DNA from 3 places in the Streptomyces sp. NPDC057474 genome. Region 1 is predicted to be linked to each of the others. Evidence: riboswitches for the same ligand, from Rfam matches in the RefSeq annotation. Region 1 holds a riboswitch; each other region holds the start of a gene.

Region 1 (6,818 bases):
CCTCCGCCAAGCCGGGTCCGCTCTTCGTCGTCGGGGACGTCCACGGCTACCTCGACGAGCTCCTCGCCGCGCTCCAAGAAAAGGGCCTCGTCGACGCAGCGGGCAACTGGTCGGCGGGCACCGCCCGGCTCTGGTTCCTCGGCGACTTCACCGACCGCGGCCCGGACGGCATCGGCGTCATCGACCTCGTGATGCGCCTGTCCGCCGAGGCGGCCGCAGCCGGCGGCTACTGCAAGGCCCTCATGGGCAACCACGAGCTGCTGCTGCTCGGCGCCAAGCGGTTCGGCGACACCCCCGTCAACTCCGGCGCCGGCACCGCCACCTTCCAGGCCGCCTGGCTCCTCAACGGCGGCCAGAAGACCGACATGGACCGCCTCCAGGACCACCACCTCCAGTGGATGGCCCGCCTGGATGCCATGGAGGAGGTCGACGGCCATCTCCTGGTGCACTCCGACACCACCGCCTACCGCGACTACGGCGACTCCATCGAGGCGGTCAACGACACCGTCCGCGAGACGATCACGCGCAACGACGCGGACGAGGTCTGGGACCTCTTCCGCAAGTTCACCCGGCGCTTCTCCTTCCGCGACGAGGGCGGCGCCGATGCCGTGCGCTCGCTCTTGGAGACCTATGGTGGCACCCGCATCGTCCATGGTCACAGCCCTATTCCGTACCTCTTGGGCGAGGTGGGCTCGGAGGACGGCGAGGACGGCACGGGCCCCTCGGTCGACGGGCCGTTCACCTATGCGGACGGTCTGGCCGTCGCCATGGACGGCGGCGTGACCATGGCTGGAAAGCTGCTGGTCCAGGAACTTCCGCTGCGTACCTGAGCCTTCAACGGGCAGGCGTTTGGCGTCGGAAGACTTCGCTGGCCAGGGGCCAATTTTTTCAAACCCCCTGTCACCGCCTGCCGTCACCGCTCTACCATCGGCTTATCCGTAGCAGGCTCCCCTCCGTTTCTGCCCGACGGCTCGTCAGCATGCCGAGCCACAAGCCCTACGGAGCATCGGGGGATGCACATGAACAGCGTTCCGCAGCACCTGCTCAGTGAGGACCGCCAGGAGTACGAGCGGATCCTCGGCGAGGCGCTGCGCTCCGCACCACACCGCCCGGAATTCGCCGCCGGCCTCCAGCGGCTCAACCCCGAACAGCTGCGCACCATGGCCCTCAACGCCACGGCGATCATCACGGCCGCCGCGACGACCGAATACCAGTACTACGTAAAGGTCCGCGACGAATTCCGCAGCCCGTCGTCGGCCACCGCACCCGCCCATGAGGGGACGGCATCCGGCTCCAGCGAACCGGACGGCACCGCGGTGGGACTCGCGGCCACCGTCGGCGAGGTCACCGAGGCGGCCGGCGCGGGCGCCGGTGCCGTCGCCGCGGTGCTCGCTCCCGTCCTGGCCGGAACCGCCGCGGTGCTCTTCCTGCTCGTGGGGTACGGCATGAAGGTCCTCGACCCCGAGCGAGCGATCGCCGAGACGCTCCTCACCACAGGGTGGGTCTTCGGCGCGGTCACCGCGGCGGCGATCCTGGTGGCCGCCGTCGGCCTCCTGCTCACCGCCCTGCGTAACAACGCCACCGCCCTCCTGGACGACGGAACGCGCAGCGAGCTGAACGAGGAGGTGACCCGGGCCAGGGAAGCCTGGCGCGAAGCGCTCCGGGAGCGCGGCATCCTGCCGTTCCTCCGCGACGCCCTGGCGAATGCGGGCCCGGCGGCGCGGAGCGAGCCGGACCGGCCGGCCCCGCCCAGCCGCATGCCGCACCTCGGCTACAACCGCCCGAGCTTCAGCAGCAGCCCGGACAGCGGCAGCACCGGTTCCCGCCCCAGCTACAGCAGCCCGGACTTCTCGAGCCCGGACTTCGGCGGCCCTGAGCACCATCCCGAGTAGCGCCCGGGCTCCGGCCGCCGCCCCGGAAACCACCGGGCTTCGGCGGCCACCCGGCACGATCCGGCCCTCGGCCGGAACAGCCCCACGGCACCCCCCACCCGCGGCGGCGGGCTCTCCCGGCAACCGGCCGGAAGAGCACCGCTCGTCGCACGGGCAGCGGCAGCGGCAGCGGCAGCGGCAGCACGACCGGACCACGGCCGCCGTCCGCGCGACTCTCGGCGCCGACGCGTCTCAGTCCGCCATCGGCAGATAGACCCGGTTCCCCGCCTCCGCGAACTCCTTGGCCTTCTGAGCCATACCCGCCTCGATCTCACCCCGGGAACCGCCGTGTTCACGACGGATGTCCTGGGAGATCTTCATCGAACAGAACTTGGGTCCGCACATGGAGCAGAAGTGGGCCGTCTTGGCCGGCTCGGCCGGGAGGGTCTCGTCGTGGAACTCACGGGCCGTGTCGGGGTCGAGGGCCAGGTTGAACTGGTCCTCCCAGCGGAACTCGAAGCGGGCGTCCGACAACGCGTCGTCCCACTCCTGTGCGCCCGGATGTCCCTTGGCGATGTCCGCCGCATGGGCCGCGATCTTGTAGGTGATGACGCCGGTCTTCACGTCGTCACGATTGGGCAGCCCCAAGTGCTCCTTGGGCGTCACGTAGCAGAGCATCGCAGTGCCCCACCACGCGATCATCGCGGCCCCTATGCCTGAGGTGATGTGGTCGTACGCCGGTGCGACGTCCGTGGTCAGCGGGCCGAGCGTATAGAACGGAGCCTCATCGCAGATCTCTTGCTGCAGGTCGATGTTCTCCTTGATCTTGTGCATCGGGACATGTCCCGGGCCCTCGATCATGGTCTGCACATTGAAACGCTTCGAGATCCGGTTGAGTTCCCCGAGCGTGCGCAACTCCGCGAACTGCGCCTCGTCGTTGGCGTCCGCGATGGAGCCCGGCCGAAGGCCGTCGCCGAGCGAGTATGTGACGTCGTAGGCGGCGAGGATCTCGCACAGTTCCTCGAAGTTCTCGTAGAGGAACGACTCCTTGTGGTGCGCCAGGCACCAGGCCGCCATGATCGAGCCGCCGCGCGAGACGATGCCGGTCTTGCGGTTCGCGGTGAGCGGCACATACGCGAGGCGCACGCCCGCGTGGACCGTCATGTAGTCCACGCCCTGTTCGGCCTGCTCGATGACCGTGTCCCTGTAGATCTCCCAGGTCAGCTCCTCGGCCTTGCCGTCTACCTTCTCCAGCGCCTGATAGAGCGGCACCGTGCCGATGGGGACGGGGGAGTTGCGCAGCACCCATTCGCGAGTGGTGTGGATGTTCCGGCCGGTGGACAGGTCCATGACCGTGTCGGCGCCCCAGCGGGTCGCCCAGGTCATCTTTTCGACCTCCTCCTCGATGGAGGAGGAGACCGCGGAGTTGCCGATGTTGGCGTTGACCTTCACGAGGAACCGTTTACCGATGATCATCGGCTCGATCTCCGGGTGGTTCACGTTCGCGGGCAGTACGGCCCTGCCCGCGGCGATCTCCTCGCGGACGACCTCCGGCGAGACGTTCTCCCGTACGGCCACGTACTCCATCTCGGGGGTGATCTCCCCGCGTCGTGCGTACGCGAGCTGGGTCACCGGCCGGCCGTCACAGCTCCGGCGCGGCAGTCGCGGCCGCCCCGGGAAAACCGCGTCGAGGTTGCGCAGCCCGCCACGCGGCGAGGTGTGCTTGATCCCGTCGTCCTCGGGGCGGACGGGACGGCCCGCGTACTCCTCGGTGTCTCCCCGGGCTGTGATCCAGTTCCCGCGAAGGGGTAGCAGTCCCCGCCTGACGTCGGTCTCCGCTGACGGATCGGTGTACGGGCCGGAGGTGTCGTACAGGGTGACGGACTGCCCGTTGGTGAGGTGCACCTGGCGGACCGGCACCCGCAGATCGGGGCGCGAACCCTCGATGTACGCCTTGTGCCAGCCGATGGACTTCCCGGCCTCCAGAGGCTGTTCGCCCTGGTTCGTTTCGCCCTCGGACGAGGCAGATGTCCCGTCCGTCTGGCTGGAGGCAGGCGTGCGTGTGTCCTCGATGGTCATGAGACCTACTCCCTACGCCGGCATTACCCGGTAACAGGTTCAGCGGTCGACGCAGCGATTTCCGCCCGACGATGTTCCACGTGAAACATCGCGTCTGCGGAGGTCAGCGCCCTCTCAGCCCGGTGCTCCGAGCTCCCGCGTGTGCAAAGGTGCCTCCACGCTAGCGGCAGATGTGGCGCGGTGAACAGTGGGCATCGCTCGTTCTTGCGATGATCGGTCGGTGACCACGACGCAGCAGCCCCCGCCTCCGCCCCCCGAGCCGCCCCACGGCCATGGCCCCGGAAACGGCCATGGGCATGGATCCGACTGTGGCCACGGCTACGGTTCCGGCGGCAGCCACGGTTCCGGGGGTGGCCACGGCTCTGGAGGCGGCCATGGCCCCGGTGACGGACATGGCCAAGGCCCGTCCTCCGCCGGCGGCCACGGCCATTCCCACAGCCACGGGCCCGCCGCGCCTGTTTCGCAGCACCTTCGCAAGGTCATCGCGGCGGTGCTGATCCCCTTCGCGACCGCGGTCGTCGTGGGCCTCGTCGTTCTCTGGCCCGGCGGCGCCCCGGCGCACGAGCGCACCGGGGTGGGCTTCGATCGGCAGACGCAACAGGCCACCGTCACCAAGGTCGAAGAGGTCGACTGCTCGTCGGTGAACGCGTCGGGAGACACCCCGACCGGCGACACGTCCACCGCCGAGGGCTCGTCCGCCCAGCAACAAGCGAACGGCACCTGCAAGAAGGCCACGATCCGGGTCGACACCGGCGACGACAAGGGCCGAACGTTCACGGAGATCGTTCAGCCGGACCAGTCACGGCAGTTGGAGCAGGGCCAGGAGGTCGTAGTCGCGTACGAACCCGCCGCACCCAAGGACCTGCAGTACTCGGTCACCGATGTGAACCGGAAGGTCCCGATGGCGCTGCTCGCCGGGATCTTCGCGCTCGTCGTCGTGGTGGTGGGTCGGCTGCGCGGTGTCATGGCCCTGGTCGCACTGGCCATCAGTTTCCTGGTGCTGACCCTCTTCATCCTGCCGGCCATCCTGCAGGGCTCGAATCCGCTGGTGGTGGCGGTGGTCGGGGCGAGCGCCATCATGCTGATCGCGCTGTACATGTGCCACGGGCTCTCGGCCCGCACATCGGTCGCGGTGATCGGCACCCTGATCTCGCTGCTGCTGATCGGCCTGTTGGGCTCGCTGTTCATCGGCTGGGCCTATCTGACCGGCAACACGGACGACAACACCGGCCTGATCCATGGGCTGTACCCGACGATCGACATGAGCGGTCTGCTGCTCGCGGGCGTCATCATCGGTTCGCTCGGTGTGCTCGACGACGTTACGGTCACACAGACGTCGGCGGTCTGGGAGCTGCACGAGGCCAATCCGGCGATGGGCTGGCGGGGGCTGTACCGCGCGGGTATCCGGATCGGCCGGGACCACATCGCCTCGGTGGTCAACACCCTCGTCCTCGCCTACGCCGGCGCCGCACTGCCGTTGCTGCTGCTCTTCTCGATCGCACAGAGCAGTGTCGGCACGGTCGCCAACAGCGAGCTCGTCGCCGAGGAGATCGTGCGCACGCTCATCGGCTCGATCGGCCTGGTGGCCTCGGTGCCGGTGACCACCGCGCTGGCCGCCCTGGTCGTCTCGGCCGACCGCCCGGGTGCCCCGCAAGCGGCGGCCGTCCCCGCTCCGGCACGTGGGGGAAGAGGCCGCCGCCGGAAGCGCTGAAGCGTTACGGCACCCTGGCGCCGTAACGGTTCAGCCCGCGCTCTGCTCTTCCGCCAGGATGCGGTCCAGAGCCTCGTCGAGCAGCGTGTCGAAGTCGGCGAGGGAACGCTCCTGCCCGAGCGGCACCAGCTTGTCCGTACGGTCCAGGAAGGCCACCAGGGGCGCTGTCCCGACCCGGAACATCGCCTGGTCGGTCCCCACCTGAAGCCGGATCAGGACTTCGCCGAACGTCTCCGGATCGGCGGGCGCGATGTGGACGTCCCCGTCCCCGCATGGCCGCCCCACGCCGTCGATGAGCAGCTCCCGCCCGAACGCCCAGGTCACCGGAGCATCGCCGGGCAGGTGGAAGGTCAGCCGCACGGCATAGGGATCGCAGGTCTCGTAACGCAGCTCCACCGGGATGCGGAAGGAGAGCTCCTCCGAGACGAGGAAGCTCATCATGACCTCTGCCTGTACCGACTCGCGCATCGCCTACCCCGCCGTGTTCGTCGACTGGCCAGGAATCATCCGCCTGACACCCCTGGAAGTTTGCTGAAAGTACACGGGAGATCACAAGGAGTGATTTTTCAGATGCTGATAGAGATCGCGAGTGTCCCTAGTAGCTTTCCGATCTCGGTCTGCAATTGATGGGCGGCGGGCAGCAGCCTGTCCGCCTGATGCGAGGGCAGCGAGATGGCAAGGGTCCCGGCGGTCGTCCCCGCGGTGATGGGAATCGCGGCGGAGACCGTCCCGAGGGCGTACTCCTGCCGCTCGACGACCGGTTCCATCCGCCCGATCCGATCCAGGCGCCGTAGCAGCGTCTCGTCGTCACGGACCGTGTACGGGGTGAGCGACTGCACCGGATAGCGGTCCAGGTGGTCGCGGCGGGCCTCGTCGCTCAGTTGGGACAGCAGACACTGCCCGATGGCGTGTGCGTGACCCGTCTCACGGAAATCGGCCCACTCCTCGACGGCCGGGGTGTTCGGGCTGTCGGCGACGCACATGACCTCGATCTCGCCGTCCCGGTAGATCGCGAAGTAGACGGGTACGCCGAGGGCGTCCCGCCAGTGCGCCAGGGCCTCGCCCACCGTGCTGCGACGTTTCTGCTGTGCTCCGCTGCTACTCAGCCGCTCGGCCGCCTCGCCGAGGAAGAACAGGCCCTTCTCCCGGTGCAGATA
Region 2 (6,818 bases), on a different contig from region 1:
CATCCACGTCGAGGCGGGCGACTACGTCAACGAGGACATCACGCCGAACCTCGTGGCGCCGGCCGCGGCCTGCAAGGCGGAGGCGGTCACCCCGCCGGTCGCCTCGGAGAGCCCGGAGAAGCCCGCGGAGAACAAGGACGAGGGCGAGCCGTCCAAGACCAAGACGTCCCCCACACCCTCCGCGTCCGAGGGCACCACGCCCGTGGGCTCGAACGACAACAACGCCCCCTCCCCCGAGGGCGACTCCAACCTCGCCGAGACCGGTGGCGACTCCAACACCGGCACGATCGCCGGTGCCGCGGCGGCCCTGGTCGCCCTCGGCGCCGGTGCCGTGTACTACAGCATGCGGCGGCGTGGGGCCTCCACACGCTGACCCGTTCCACAGGGCTGTGGCCCGTACCTCTCGCTGAGGGGTACGGGCCACACGCTCGTCCGGTGGAGGCAGCCGGGGCTCGCTCGTCCCGCCCGCGGGATACGGCCCCGCGCTCATCCGAACGTCGCACGCTCCAGCCAGAAGTCCAGCAGGTCGCGACCGCCCAGCACCTCCAACCGCCCACCGTCCGGCGGGAGTCGGCGATAGAAGGCGAGCAGCACCTCGGTGAGGGGCCCGCGCAGCGCGACCGTCGCCTTCTCGTGGCCGCGACGCCACCGCACAACGTCCTCGGTCAGCTCGACGACCCTCCCCCACCCTTCGGGCGGGGAAGCCGCCATCTCACTTCGCTCGGCGCCGACTTCAGCGGACGTGTCCGTGGCGTGGAGGTGGATGCTGCGGCCCGGGCCGCGCAGTTCGGCCGCCTCGTCGTGCGGCCTGGTCCGCTGGACGAACTCGACGATCTCCAGCCACTCGTCGATCGCGTCGGCGGCGATCTCCGGCGCCACCCTCGACCAGTCGGCCGACGGTGAGCGCGGCGTCGGCGCCGTGGATGACCTGCTCATGGGCCAACCGGCAGGCACAGAACCCCGCGCTGTGCTCCCAACCCCACGACCACACCGGCGCCTCGGGCCCCGCCTCGCGCAGCGTGGCCACGATCATCTCGCCGGTCTCCGCGAGCCACGCGTCCAGCGCGGCCGGGTTCCCCTGCTTCTCCGGTCCCTCGTAGAGCGCGACGTCCGGCTCGGGCACCTCTTCCTTCGACCGGGTCCGTACGTTCAGTTCGACCCAGCGCAGGGCGCCGCCGGTGTGCCGCAGAAGCTGTTCCAGCGACCGGTCGGGACAGGTCGGCACGGTCGCCGACAGATCGGCGCCGGAGGTCACGATGTCCCTCAACCGCCGTACCTGGAGCTCGATCTCCGCGCAGTATCGGTCGTACCAAGCCTGAGATCCTTGCGTACGCATCGCCATGGGGCCGGACCTTATGCGGCCGGACCGGCCCCCAGCACGACGATTTCGGCCGCGTCGAAGCTCACGCCGACCTCGTCCCCGGGCTCCGGCGCGTCCCGCAGCGCGCACGCCGCCTCCAGTCGCGGCGCGCCCCCGGGCTGGAGGTGCACGGCGACATGGGTGCCCCGGAACGTACGCGCGGCCACGGTGCAGCGCAGCCCGTCGGCGACGTCGACCAGCCGCACCCCCGCGGGCCGCACGAGCAGCGCGCACGCCCCCTGCGGCGAGACCTCCGGCACCGGCACCTTGCCCCACGCCGTGTCCGCGACCGCCCCGGTCACCGTCGCCTCGACCACGTTGTCGAAGCCGAGGAAACGGGCCACGAACTCGTCCACCGGCCGCTGCCACACCTCAAGAGGCGTACCGGACTGGGCGATCCGCCCGTCCCGCATCACCACGACCCGGTCGGCCAGCGCGAAGGCCTCACCCTGGTCGTGCGTGACCGCCAGCACGGTCGTCCCCAACTCCCCGAACAATTCCCGGAGTTCGACGACCAGCCGCTCCCGCAGCGACCGGTCCAGCTGACCGAGGGGCTCGTCGAGCATCAACAGCCGGGGGCGCGGGGCGAGGGCCCGGGCCAGCGCGACCCGCTGCTGCTCACCGCCGGACAGCTCCCCGACCCGTCGGCGCGCGGCCCCGGGCAGCCCGACCAGCTCCAGCAACTCCCGTACACGTACGGCCCGTTCGCCCTTCGCAGCGCCGTGCATACGGGGTCCGAAGGCGACGTTGCCGGCCACGTCCCGCTGCGGGAACAGCTGATGATCCTGGAACATCAGGCCGACACCGCGCTTGTGCGCGGGTACGCCTCGCTGGTCCCGCCCGCCGAGCAACACCCGCCCGCCATCCAGTGGTTGGAGCCCGGCGACCACCCGCAGCAGCGTCGACTTGCCGCTGCCGCTCGGCCCCAGCACGCACACGACCTCGTGCTCGGCGACCTCCAGATCGACCGCGTCGAGCACGGGCCGCCCGTCGAACCGTACGGTCGCGTCCTCAAGCCTGAGCAACATCAGAACTCCCCCGTGCGATCGGTACGGAGGCGCTCCAGCACCAGCAGGGCCACCGCGCACACCATCATCAGAATCGTCGAAAGGGCCATTGCCTGGCCGTAGTTGAGGTCGCCTGGACGACCGAGCAGCCGTGCCACGGCGACCGGGAGCGTCGGGTTGTCGGCGCGCGCGATGAACACGGTCGCCCCGAACTCCCCGAGCGACACGGCGAAGGCGAATCCGGCCGCGATCAACAGCGCCCGCCGCACCATCGGCAGATCGACCTCACGCCACACCCGCCACGGTGACGCCCCGAGCACGGCCGCCGCCTCCCGCAGCCGTTCGTCCACCGCGCGCAGCACGGGCAGCATGGTCCGTACGACGAAGGGCACACCCACCAGAGCCTGGGCGAGCGGCACCAGGATCCAGGACGACCGCAGATCCAGGGGCGGATCGTCCAGCGCGATCAGGAACCCGAAGCCGACGGTCACCGCGGACACCCCGAGCGGCAGCATGAGCAGCGCGTCGAAGCCCCGGACGAGACGGCCGGCCCGCCGCGTGAGCGCGGCGGCGGCGAGCCCGCCGATCACCAGGGCGATGGCGGTCGCGGCGAGCGCGTACGTGAGCGAGTTGCCGACCGCCTCGATCGGCGCCACCAGGAAGATTCCACTGTCGCCGCTGGTCAGCGCCTTGTAGTAGCCGAAGCCCGGGGCGTCGAGCGACCGTTCCACGAGCACGCCCAGCGGCAGCAGGATCAGCACGACGACGGTGCCGAGGACCCCGCCCAGCAGCGCCCACTGGCCCGCCCCGCGCGGCCGCCGGGCCGTGAGCGACGCGTCCACCAGCCGCAGCGCGGTCTCCCGCCGTCGTACGGTCCACGCGTGCACGGCGAGGATCAGCCCGACCGCGACGAACTGCACGAGCGTCAGCACGGCGGCCGTCGCCAGGTCGAAGATCTCCGAGGTCTGCCGGTAGATCTCCACTTCGAGCGTCGAGAAGGTCGGCCCGCCGAGGATCTGCACCACGCCGAACGAGGTGAAGGTGAAGAGGAAGACCATCAGCGCGGCGGCGGCCACGGCGGGCGCGAGCGCCGGGAGCGTGACCCTCCGCCAGGCCGCCAGGGGCGATGCCCCGAGCATGCGCGCGGCCTCCTCCTGCCGCGGGTCGAGCTGCGACCACAGCCCACCGACGGTCCGTACGACGACCGCGTAGTTGAAGAACACATGCGCGAGCAGAATCGCCCAGACCGTCGTGTCCAGCCGTACGCCCCACAGCTCGTCGAACAGCCCCCCGCGCCCGACCAGCGCCAGGAACGCCGTACCGACGACCACGGTCGGCAGTACGAACGGCACGGTCACGACCGCCCGCAGAATGTCCTTGCCCCTGAAATCGAAGCGCGCGAACACATACGCGCCGGGGAGCGCGATCAGCAGCGTGAGCGCGGTCGAGACAAGCGCCTGCCAGGTGGTGAACCACAGCACGTGCCGGATCCCGGAGTCCCCCAGCACCTCCCCGATCCGCCCGAGGTCCCAGGTCCCGTCGACCTTCAGCCCCCGTACGACGATCGCGGCGACGGGGTAGGCGAAGAACACCCCGAAGAACGCGACGGGCAGCGCCATGAGCCCGAGCCGCGCCGCGCTCCCCGACCGACGGGGTCCACGCGGTGCGGCCACGGCCTCCTTGGTCGCCTCGGTTACTTCAGTACGAGCGAGGTCCACGACTTGACCCACTGGTCACGGTTCTCGGCGATCTTCTCCGGCGCCATGGTCTCGGGGTCCTTCGCCGCGGGCCCGTACTCGGTGAACTCGGCGGGCACGGACGCACCCTCGACCACCGGGTACACGAACATGTTGAGCGGCATGTCCTCCTGGAACTTCTTCGAGATCAGGAAGTCGATCAGCGCCTTGCCGCCCTCGGCGTTCTTCGCGTTGCTCAGCAGCCCCGCGAACTCGATCTGCCGGAAGCAGGTGCCGGTCGCGACCCCGGTGGGCGCAGTCTTCGGCTTCGGGTCCGCGTAGACGACCTCGGCCGGCGGCGAGGAGGCGTACGACACGACGAGCGGCCGGTCACCGCCGGCCTTCTTGCCGTCCGTCGACCCGGAGAACTCCTGGTAGTACGCCTGCTCCCAGCCGTCGACGACCTTCACGCCGTTGGCCTTGAGCTTCTCCCAGTAGCCCTCCCACCCGCCCCCATCGCCGTACTTCGCGGCCGTACCGAGGACGAATCCGAGGCCGGGCGAGGAGGTGGAGGCGTTCTCGGTGACGAGGAGGTCCTTGTACTGGGGCTTGACGAGATCGTCGAACGACTGCGGCGGCTCGATCTTGTTCTTGCTGAAGTACGCCTTGTCGTAGTTGACGCAGATGTCACCGGAGTCGATGGGCGTGACCCGGTGCTCGTCCTTGTCGAGCTGGTACTCGGCGCCGACCTTGTCGAGCCCCTTCGCCTCGTAGGGCTGGAAGAGACCGTTGTCGAGCGCGCGGGACAGCAACGTGTTGTCGACACCGAAGAAGACGTCACCCTGCGGGTTGTCCTTGGTCAGGATCGCCTGGTTGACGGCCTGCCCCGCGTCCCCGCTCTTGAGGACCTTGACCTTGTACCCGGACTCCTTCTCGAACGCCTTCAGTACGTCCTTGGAGTAGGCGAAGGAGCCGTGGCTGACGAGGGTGACGGTCTTGGAGCCGCCCGACCCGGTGTCGTCGGACGAGGAACCGCACGCGGACAGCGTGACGAGCCCGAGGCCGACGGCCGCGGCGACGAACGTTCTGATGTGCACGGAATTCCTCCTGGGGGTGACCAGGAAGAGACGCGGCCCTGCCCGGGACCGTCGGAGATTCCGAAGGCTCCCGGGCAGGGCGCAACAGCTTGAGTGAAGACCGAACTTCCTACCCAGAATGACCTGGGCGAGGTTCAGAGGGTCTGCGGCCCGCTTGCCGCACTCTCAGCGCTGTGGCGCTCCCCTGTCGGAATATGAAGATGTGTACGGAGGTCAGAGTACCCCGTGGCCGGATTCCGACTCCTGCCGGTGGCCACGAGCTACCCCGCGGTCCGCCCCTCGGTCTACCGCTCGGTGGCTGCCAGCTGGCCGCACGCCCCGTCGATCTCCTGCCCCCGGGTGTCCCGTACGGTCACCGGCACCCCATGGGCGGCGATGGCCTCGACGAACGCCTTCTCGTCCTCGGGCCGGGAAGCGGTCCACTTGGACCCCGGAGTCGGGTTCAGCGGAATCAGATTCACATGCACCGGCTTGCCCTTGAGCAGCCGGCCCAGCCGGTCACCGCGCCACGCCTGGTCGTTGATGTCCCGGATCAGCGCGTACTCGATGGACAGCCGACGCCCGGACCTGGCCGCGTACTCCCACCCGGCGTCCAGGACCTCGCGCACCTTCCACCGCGTGTTCACCGGTACGAGCGTGTCGCGCAGCTCGTCGTCGGGGGCATGCAGTGAGATCGCGAGCCGGCACTTGAACCCTTCGTCCGAGAACCGGTGGATGGCGGGCACCAGCCCGACCGTGGACACGGTGATCCCGCGCTGCGACAGCCCCAGCCCGTCCGGCTCCGGATCGGTGAGCCGGCGAATGGCCCCGACGACCCGGTTGTAGTTGGCGAGGGGCTCGCCCATTCCCATGAAGACGATGTTGGAGAGCCGCGCGGGCCCACCGGGGATCTCTCCGTCCCGGAGCGCCCGCATCCCGTCGACGATCTGATGGACGATCTCGGCGGTGGACAGGTTCCGGTCGAGCCCGGCCTGCCCGGTGGCGCAGAAGGGACAGTTCATCCCGCATCCGGCCTGCGAACTGATGCACATGGTGACCCGGTCGGGGTACCGCATCAGCACCGACTCGACGAGCGTCCCGTCGAACAGCCGCCACAGGGTCTTGCGCGTGGTCTCCTGGTCGGTCGACAGATGCCGCACGACCGTCATCAGGTCCGGAAGCAAGGCCTCCTGAAGCTTCGTGCGCGCACCCGCGGGGATGTCGGTCCACTGCTCCGGGTCGTGCGCGTACCGCGCGAAGTAGTGCTGCGAGAGCTGCTTGGCACGAAACGGCTTCTCCCCGATCGCGGCAACAGCCTCCTTACGCTCCACAGGCGAAAGATCAGCAAGATGCCGCGGCGGCTTCTTGGCTCCGCGGGGGGCGACGAATGTGAGTTCTCCGGGTGCAGGCATAACCCTCCCAGTGTCGCAGATCATTTGAGGTGTACCTGCGGCCACAGCTGTGCCGTGGCACCGGGCCATGCGGTGGCGGGCGCCGGCCGTCGCGCGGGAGCTACGCCGCGGTGTGCTCCAGCTGGTCCTTGAGGTGTTGCTCGTTGCGGGGTAGTTCCTTGCGGATCTGGGGGCGGACGACGAGGGGGACGAGGACCTTGCCTATGCCCTTGCCGTCGAAGCCGACCTCGACGGTGACGCGGGAGCGGCGGCCGTCGTCGAGGGGGATGATCTCGCCGTGGACGTGA
Region 3 (6,818 bases), on a different contig from region 1:
ACCGTCGTCGACGAGCGTCTCGGCGGCGTCGAGCAGCTCGATCGGGTCGGGCAGCAGTGTGCGCTCGTCGGCGATGACCTCCAGCTTGACCAGGGACGTACCGAGCGCCTCGCGCGCGAGACGGGCGGTCAGCACGGCCTCGCCCGCCGTGAAGCAGCCGGCCGTGTTGGGCAGCACCCGGATGCCCAGCCTGTCGAGCACGGACAGGACCGAGCCGTGCACGGTGGCGTTCACGCGGCGCATCGCGACCGTCGTCAGCTCCGTGCCGGAGGCCACCAGCGCGCGCTCCAGGACGTCGAGACTGGGCGCCCCGCCGGTGCCCATGATCAGGCGGGACGAGTAGGTCGTACCGCCGAGGACGAAGGGGTCGTCTGCCATGGGATCAGCCTCCTTGGACGGCGGTGAGAACCTCGACGCGGTCCCCCTCACAGAGGGCGGTGGTCGTCCACCGCGCGCGCGGGACGACGGTTTCGTTGAGCGCGGCGGCGACCCCGGAGGGGGACGCGGTGAGTGTCCGCACGAGCGTGTCGAGGGCCGTGCCGGGGGCGACCTGCCACCGCTCCCCGTTGACGAGGATGGTCAGTGTCCCGGTGGCGGCGCTCATACGGGCTGCTCCAGGAGTTCGCGGGCCGCGCCGGCGCGAAACCGCAGGGGGGTGAAGTCGCGTGCCTCTTCCGGCAGTTCACCGGTGGCGAGGACATGGGCCATGACGTCGCCGGTGACCGGGGTGAGGAGCACCCCGTTGCGGTGGTGGCCGGTCGCGAGGAGCAGGCCGTCGAGTCCGGTGGGACCGAGGAGCGGCGCGTTGTCGGGGGAGGCGGGGCGCAGGCCCGCGCGGGTCTCGGTGAGCGGGAGTTCGGTGATCCCGGGGACGAGTTCATGGGCGTCCCGCAGCAGTTCGTACACCCCGCCCGCGGTCACCGTGGTGTCCCAGCCCTGTTCCTCGCTGGTCGCGCCGACGACGAGTTCGCCGTTCTCGCGCGGCACCAGGTAGACGTGGCTGCCGCGCACCACGGCCCGCACGGTACGGCTCAGGAAGGGCGCGTACGGCTTCGGCACGGTCAGCCGCAGCACCTGCCCCTTCACCGGCCGCACCGGCGGCAGTACGTCGTCCGGGACCCCGGCGAGCCGACCGCTGAGGCTGCCGGCGGCGAGGACGATCTGCCCGGCGGACAGCCGGTCACCGTCGCCGACCCTGACCCCGACGGTCCGCTCCCGGACCACCGACAGCTCCTCGGCCCAGGTCCGGTGGAACACCACCCCGGCGCCCTCGCAGGCCGCGACGAGGGCCCTGGAGAGCCGCCTCGGGTCGATCTGGTGGTCCCCGTCGACCCGCAGTCCGCCGCGCACGCCCGGCGCGAGCATCGGCTCCAGGCGGCGGCAGTCGCGGCCGCTCAGCCACTGCGAGTCCAGGCCCGACCGGCGCTGCAGGGCGTGCAGTTCGCGCAAGTGGGCGCGGTCGTCGGCGTCGAGCGCGACGGCGAGCGTGCCGGAGCGGCGGTAGCCGAGGCCGAGGCCGGTCGCCTCCGTCAACTCGGCCGCGAAGTCCGGGTAGCGGCGCGCGGACTCCAGGTTGAGCCCCAGCAGCGTCTGCTCGCCGTAGTGCAGTTCGGTGACCGCGGCGAGCATCCCGGCCGCCACCTGCGCGGCTCCGCCGCCGGGCTCGGGATCGACCACGGCCGTGGCGAACCCGCGCCGCGCGGCCCGCCACGCCGTGACGAGCCCGATGATTCCGCCCCCCACGACGAGGACGTCTGACGTGTGCGTACGCGACATGGGCGTCCAGCCCCTCCCTTCGCCGGCATGACCCGGATCAGGTTCGTACGGTCGGAGGCCGCCAGCCTCCCTCTCAGCCCGGTGCGCCGGGCTCCCGCGAGTGCTTACGCTGGCCACCCTAGCCCGGCCCGCCCGCCCCAGTAAGGGAGCCCCCGTTGATGCCCCGCTCGCTCGACGGTCTCGTCCTCGCCCCCGTCGCGGACCAGGCCCCAGGTCAGGTGGGCACCCGCACCCGGTTCGCGTACCACGAGAAGGACGGCGAGATCTGGGCCGAGTACGCGGGCGGCGACGTCGTGCGCGGTCACCTCGTGGGCACGCGCGCGGGGGACCGGCTGGACTTCCGGTACGTGCAGCTGAAGACCGACGGGACCACCGCGTCCGGGCACTGCCGGTCCCTGGTGGTCGAGCTGGCCGACGGGCGGCTCCGCCTGGAGGAGACCTGGGAGTGGGAGTCGCAGCCGGGCAGCGGGACGAGCGTGGTGGAGCAGGTCGACGAGAGCGTGGACCGGCTCGGGGAGAGCGACCGTCGTCCCACCGGCTGACTGACTGAATGTCAGTTGTCTATGGTGATCGGGTGAGCGAGCAGACGCAACAAAGGGGCGGAACGCCGGCGCGGCGCGTGGTCGTCGTGGGCGCGGGCATGGCCGGGGTGCAGACCGCGGTCGCTCTGCGCGAACAGGGCTTCACCGGCGACGTGACGCTGATCGGCGCCGAGCCGCACCAGCCGTACGACCGGCCGCCGTTGTCCAAGGCCGTGCTGCTCGGCACGGCCGAGGGCTCCGCCTTCGACGTCGACTTCGAGGCGCTCGGCATCGAACTCCGGCTGGGCCGCGAGGTGTCGGGCCTGCGCCCCGCCGAGCACGAACTCGACACGGCCGCCGGGCCCGTCCCGTACGACCTCCTCGTCCTCGCGACCGGTGCGGAACCGATCCGGCTGCCGGGCGTCGAGGGCGTGCCCGGGGTGCATCTGCTGCGGACCCTGGACGACGCCGTGCGGCTGCGGCCCGTGCTGGCCCAGCAGCACGACATCGTCGTCGTGGGCGCGGGCTGGATCGGCGCCGAGTTCGCCACGGCCGCGCGCGAGGCGGGCTGTGCGGTGACGGTCGTCGAGGCGGCCGACCGCCCCCTCGCGGGCGCGCTCCCGGCGGAGGTGGCCGCGCCGATGACCGCCTGGTACGCCGACAACGGGACCACCCTGCGCACCCACGCGCGCGTGGCCCGCGTCGAGCCCGGGACGGCGGTCCTGGACGACGGAACCCGGGTGCCGGCCGGCGCGGTCGTCGTGGGGATCGGCGCGCGCCCGGCGACGGCCTGGCTGGCGGACTCGGGCATCGAGCTGGGCGCACACGGCGAGGTGCTGGCCGACGACCACCTGCGCACCTCCGCGCCGGACGTCTACGCCGTCGGCGACTGCGCCTCCTTCCCCTCGGGCAGGTACGGCCGACGCCTCCTCGTCCACCACTGGGACAACGCCCTCCAGGGACCCCGCACGGTCGCCGCGAACATCGTCGGCGAGACCCCCGAGGCCTACGACCCCGTCCCCTACTTCTGGTCCGAACAGTTCGGCCGCTTCGTCCAGTACGCCGGCGACCACGCCTCCGCCGACACCACCCTCTGGCGCGGTGACCCCACCGGCGCCGCCTGGTCGGTGTGCTGGCTCCGGGAGCGCCGACTGATCGCCCTGCTGGCGGTGGGCCGCCCCCGGGACCTGGCCCAGGGCCGCCGGCTGATCGAGGCGGGCACACCGTTGAACCCGGAACTGCTGGCGGACCCGGCCAGGCCCCTGAAGGCGGCGACGGCGTAGGGCAGCCCCTCTTTCCCGCTGCTCAGCGCTCTCCGTACCCCTCTGTCGGCCCCCGTCGAAGGCGGCTCGGCTACCCAGTGTCAGTCGTAGATGGCAGTCTTGGTGACGTGACCGAGATTGACGCAAAGATCGATGCTCTCGTCCCCGCGTGGCTGACGCTCCCCGACATCGCAGAGATGCTGGACGTCGAGGTGACGCGCGTACGGCAGCTGGTGAAGGAAGGCCAGCTCATCGCCGTACGCCGTGGTGAGAACCGCGCGCTGCACGTCCCCGCCGCCTTCATCGACGAGGACAAGGTGGTCAAGGGCCTGACCGGCACCTTGACCCTGCTGAGGGACGACGGCTTCACCGACGAAGAGATGCTGGAGTGGCTCTTCACTCCGGACCCGAGCCTGCCCGGAACCCCGGCCCAGGCCCTGAGCGAGAATCGCGGCACGGAGGTGAAGCGCCGCGCCCAGGCGCTCGCCGTCTGACCGGGAACATCCGAGAGATTCGTGACACAGCCGCCTGTGCGGCGTACGGGAGCCGGGGCCCGCGAGGGTCCCGGCCCCGTACGCCGCACCGACAACGCACCGCCAACGGGGGACCCGCGCATGCCCGACGCCGCCGCACAGCTCGCCGACGCCCGGCTCTACCTCTGCACGGACGCCCGTGAGCGCCAGGGCGACCTGCCGGAGTTCCTGGACGCGGTCCTGAGCGGTGGCGTGGACATCGTGCAGCTCCGCGACAAGGGCATGGAGGCCGCAGAGGAACTGGAGCACCTCCAGGTCTTCGCGGACGCGTGCCGGCGGCACGGCAAGCTGCTCGCCGTCAACGACCGCGCGGACATCGCGCACGCCATCGGTTCGGACGTGCTGCACCTCGGCCAGGGCGATCTCCCGGTCCCCGCCGCCCGCGCAGTCCTCGGTGAGGACGTCCTCATAGGCCGCTCCACCCACGCCGAACGGGAGGCCGTCGCCGCGGCCGTCCAGGAGGGCGTGGACTACTTCTGCACGGGCCCCTGCTGGCCCACCCCCACCAAGCCCGGCCGCCACGCCCCCGGCCTGGACCTCGTCCGGTACACCGCCGCCCTCGGCACCGACCGCCCCTGGTTCGCCATCGGCGGCATCGACCTCGGCAACCTCGACGAGGTCGTCGAGGCGGGCGCCCGCCGGGCCGTCGTCGTCCGGGCGATCACGGAGGCCGACGACCCCGGAGCCGCCGCGGCGGAGTTCACCAAGCGCCTCGGCGCCCTCTAGGCGGCCCCCGCTCCCGGCCCGCGGCTGTCCGAGGCGTGGACAGCAGGTCGGCAAAACGGACAAAAATCCCAGCTCTGGTTGGGGGACGGCCCCGACCTGACTAACCTGCCGGTATGGCCCTAGGAACCGCTTCCACCAGGACTGATCGCGCACGCACCGTGCGTGACATGCTCGCCACGGGCAAGACCACGTACTCGTTCGAGTTCTGGGCGCCCAAGACGGAGAAGGGCGAGCGGAACCTGTGGAACGCCCTCCGCAGGATCGAGGCGGTCGCCCCCAGCTTCGTCTCCGTGACGTACGGCGCGGGCGGCTCCACCCGGGCCGGCACGGTGAAGGCGACCGAGCAGATCGCCGCCGACACCACCCTCACCCCGGTCGCCCATCTCACCGCCGTCAGCCACTCCATCGCCGAGCTGCGCAACATCATCGGCCAGTACGCGGACGCCGGGATCCGCAACATGCTCGCGGTCCGCGGCGACCCGCCCGGCGACCCCATGGGCGAGTGGGTCGCGCATCCGCAGGGCCTGACGTACGCCGCCGAACTCGTCCAACTCATCAAGGAATCGGGCGACTTCTGCGTCGGCGTCGCGGCCTTCCCGGAGATGCACCCCCGTTCCCCGGACTGGGACAGCGACGTGGCGCGCTTCGTCGACAAGTGCCGCGCCGGCGCCGACTACGCGATCACGCAGATGTTCTTCCACCCGGACTCGTACCTGCGTCTGAGGGACGCGGTAGCCAAGGCCGGCTGTGAAACCCCCGTCATTCCCGAGGTCATGCCCGTCACCAGCGTGAAGATGCTGGAACGGTTGCCGCAACTCAGCAACGCCGCCATCCCGGACGCCCTGAAAGAGCGGATCGTCACAGCCAAAGACGATCCGGTCGCTGTACGCTCCATTGGCATCGAGTTCGCCACGGAGTTCTGCGCGAGGCTGCTGGAAGAGGGAGTCCCCGGACTTCACTTCATCACTCTGAACAACTCCACCGCGACACTGGAAATCTACGAGAACCTGGGCCCGCACCATCCATCACGGGCCTAGACCGGTCGCACTCGCGTACGACACACTGCGTAGCGGCTACAGGGAGAGGGGCGTACATGGGCTGGACGGTCCTCTACATCGCGTTCGGCGTCGTCGCGTTGTGGCTGCTGGGTGAGGTGCTGCTGCAGTACAAGGCGCGCCTGCGCTGGCGGCTGCTCGCCTTCGCCGGTTTCCTCTGTGTCGTCCTCGGTGTACTGATCCCCAACGTGATCGTCATCGCGCTGGGCGCGATCGGGTTCGCGACCGGGCAGACCTATGTGACCCTGTCGTTCCGCCGCGGCTTCGAAGCCGGCTGGGCCGTCCGCCCGCGCTCCGGTGAGGGCGAGGACGGCGGCAGGCCCGCCAAGGCCGCCAAGAAGCGGCGGCGCGGCGAACCGGACCGTCAGGACCCGACCCTGGAGGTCATGGACCTGGAGTCCACGGCTGGCGGAACGTACCGCCAGGGCCAAGACCCGCTCGACGACGACCGCGACGACGACGTGTTCGTCCGCCCGCAGTCCACGCCGTCCGCGGCCGGGGCGACGGCCGTCTACTCCCCGGAGCCCCTGCCGGACGACACCAGCACGTACGGCGTCTACCGCGAGGACAACGCCTACGCGGGCGCCGCCGACCAGCCGTACGCGACCGCCGGCCACTCCGGTCACTCCGACCAGTCCGCTCAGGACGAGGCGTTCGCCTACTACGGCTACGACCAGCAGGGCTACGGCTACGACCCGAACCAGCAGCAGTACGCCGCCTACTCCGACCCGTACATCGGCACGCAGACGTACGACGCCACGGCCTCGTACGACCAGTCCTACGGCCAGCAGGGATACGGTCAACAGGGCTACGGCCAGGACCAGTACGGCAACGGCGGCTACAGCGGCGAGACCCCGCCCGGCGGTGTCTGGGTCCCGCAGCAGCGCAGCACCGACGACGCCTTCGGCTCCGACCTCCCGTCGGACCAGCAGCACCCGTACCAGG

The links. Region 1 has a riboswitch for thiamine pyrophosphate ahead of thiC (phosphomethylpyrimidine synthase ThiC). Riboswitches for the same ligand answer to the same signal wherever they lie in the genome.
Region 2: another riboswitch for thiamine pyrophosphate. It lies ahead of ACFU53_RS19530 (thiamine ABC transporter substrate binding subunit); the one in region 1 lies ahead of thiC (phosphomethylpyrimidine synthase ThiC).
Region 3: another riboswitch for thiamine pyrophosphate. It lies ahead of thiO (glycine oxidase ThiO); the one in region 1 lies ahead of thiC (phosphomethylpyrimidine synthase ThiC).

Annotation. Positions count from the first base shown of each region.
Region 1 is NZ_JBHVDX010000023.1:47,639-54,456, forward strand. It holds gene ACFU53_RS09495 (metallophosphoesterase) at 1-830, shown strand, start outside; gene ACFU53_RS09500 (hypothetical protein) at 1,014-1,892, shown strand; gene thiC (phosphomethylpyrimidine synthase ThiC) at 2,124-3,950, opposite strand; TPP riboswitch at 3,943-4,099, opposite strand; gene ACFU53_RS09510 (YibE/F family protein) at 4,171-5,661, shown strand; gene ACFU53_RS09515 (SsgA family sporulation/cell division regulator) at 5,692-6,129, opposite strand; gene ACFU53_RS09520 (IclR family transcriptional regulator) at 6,228-6,818, opposite strand, start outside.
Region 2 is NZ_JBHVDX010000062.1:36,135-42,952, forward strand. It holds gene ACFU53_RS19510 (LAETG motif-containing sortase-dependent surface protein) at 1-373, shown strand, start outside; partial or broken gene ACFU53_RS19515 (maleylpyruvate isomerase N-terminal domain-containing protein) at 487-1,336, opposite strand; gene ACFU53_RS19520 (ABC transporter ATP-binding protein) at 1,354-2,388, opposite strand; gene ACFU53_RS19525 (ABC transporter permease) at 2,388-4,085, opposite strand; gene ACFU53_RS19530 (thiamine ABC transporter substrate binding subunit) at 4,061-5,140, opposite strand; TPP riboswitch at 5,229-5,336, opposite strand; gene rlmN (23S rRNA (adenine(2503)-C(2))-methyltransferase RlmN) at 5,425-6,531, opposite strand; gene ACFU53_RS19540 (SRPBCC family protein) at 6,632-6,818, opposite strand, start outside.
Region 3 is NZ_JBHVDX010000207.1:6,474-13,291, reverse strand. It holds gene ACFU53_RS37875 (thiazole synthase) at 1-378, opposite strand, end outside; gene thiS (sulfur carrier protein ThiS) at 383-604, opposite strand; gene thiO (glycine oxidase ThiO) at 601-1,776, opposite strand; TPP riboswitch at 1,774-1,884, opposite strand; gene ACFU53_RS37860 (hypothetical protein) at 1,935-2,318, shown strand; gene ACFU53_RS37855 (NAD(P)/FAD-dependent oxidoreductase) at 2,351-3,580, shown strand; gene ACFU53_RS37850 (Rv2175c family DNA-binding protein) at 3,688-4,053, shown strand; gene thiE (thiamine phosphate synthase) at 4,174-4,818, shown strand; gene metF (methylenetetrahydrofolate reductase [NAD(P)H]) at 4,932-5,855, shown strand; gene ACFU53_RS37835 (hypothetical protein) at 5,912-6,818, shown strand, end outside.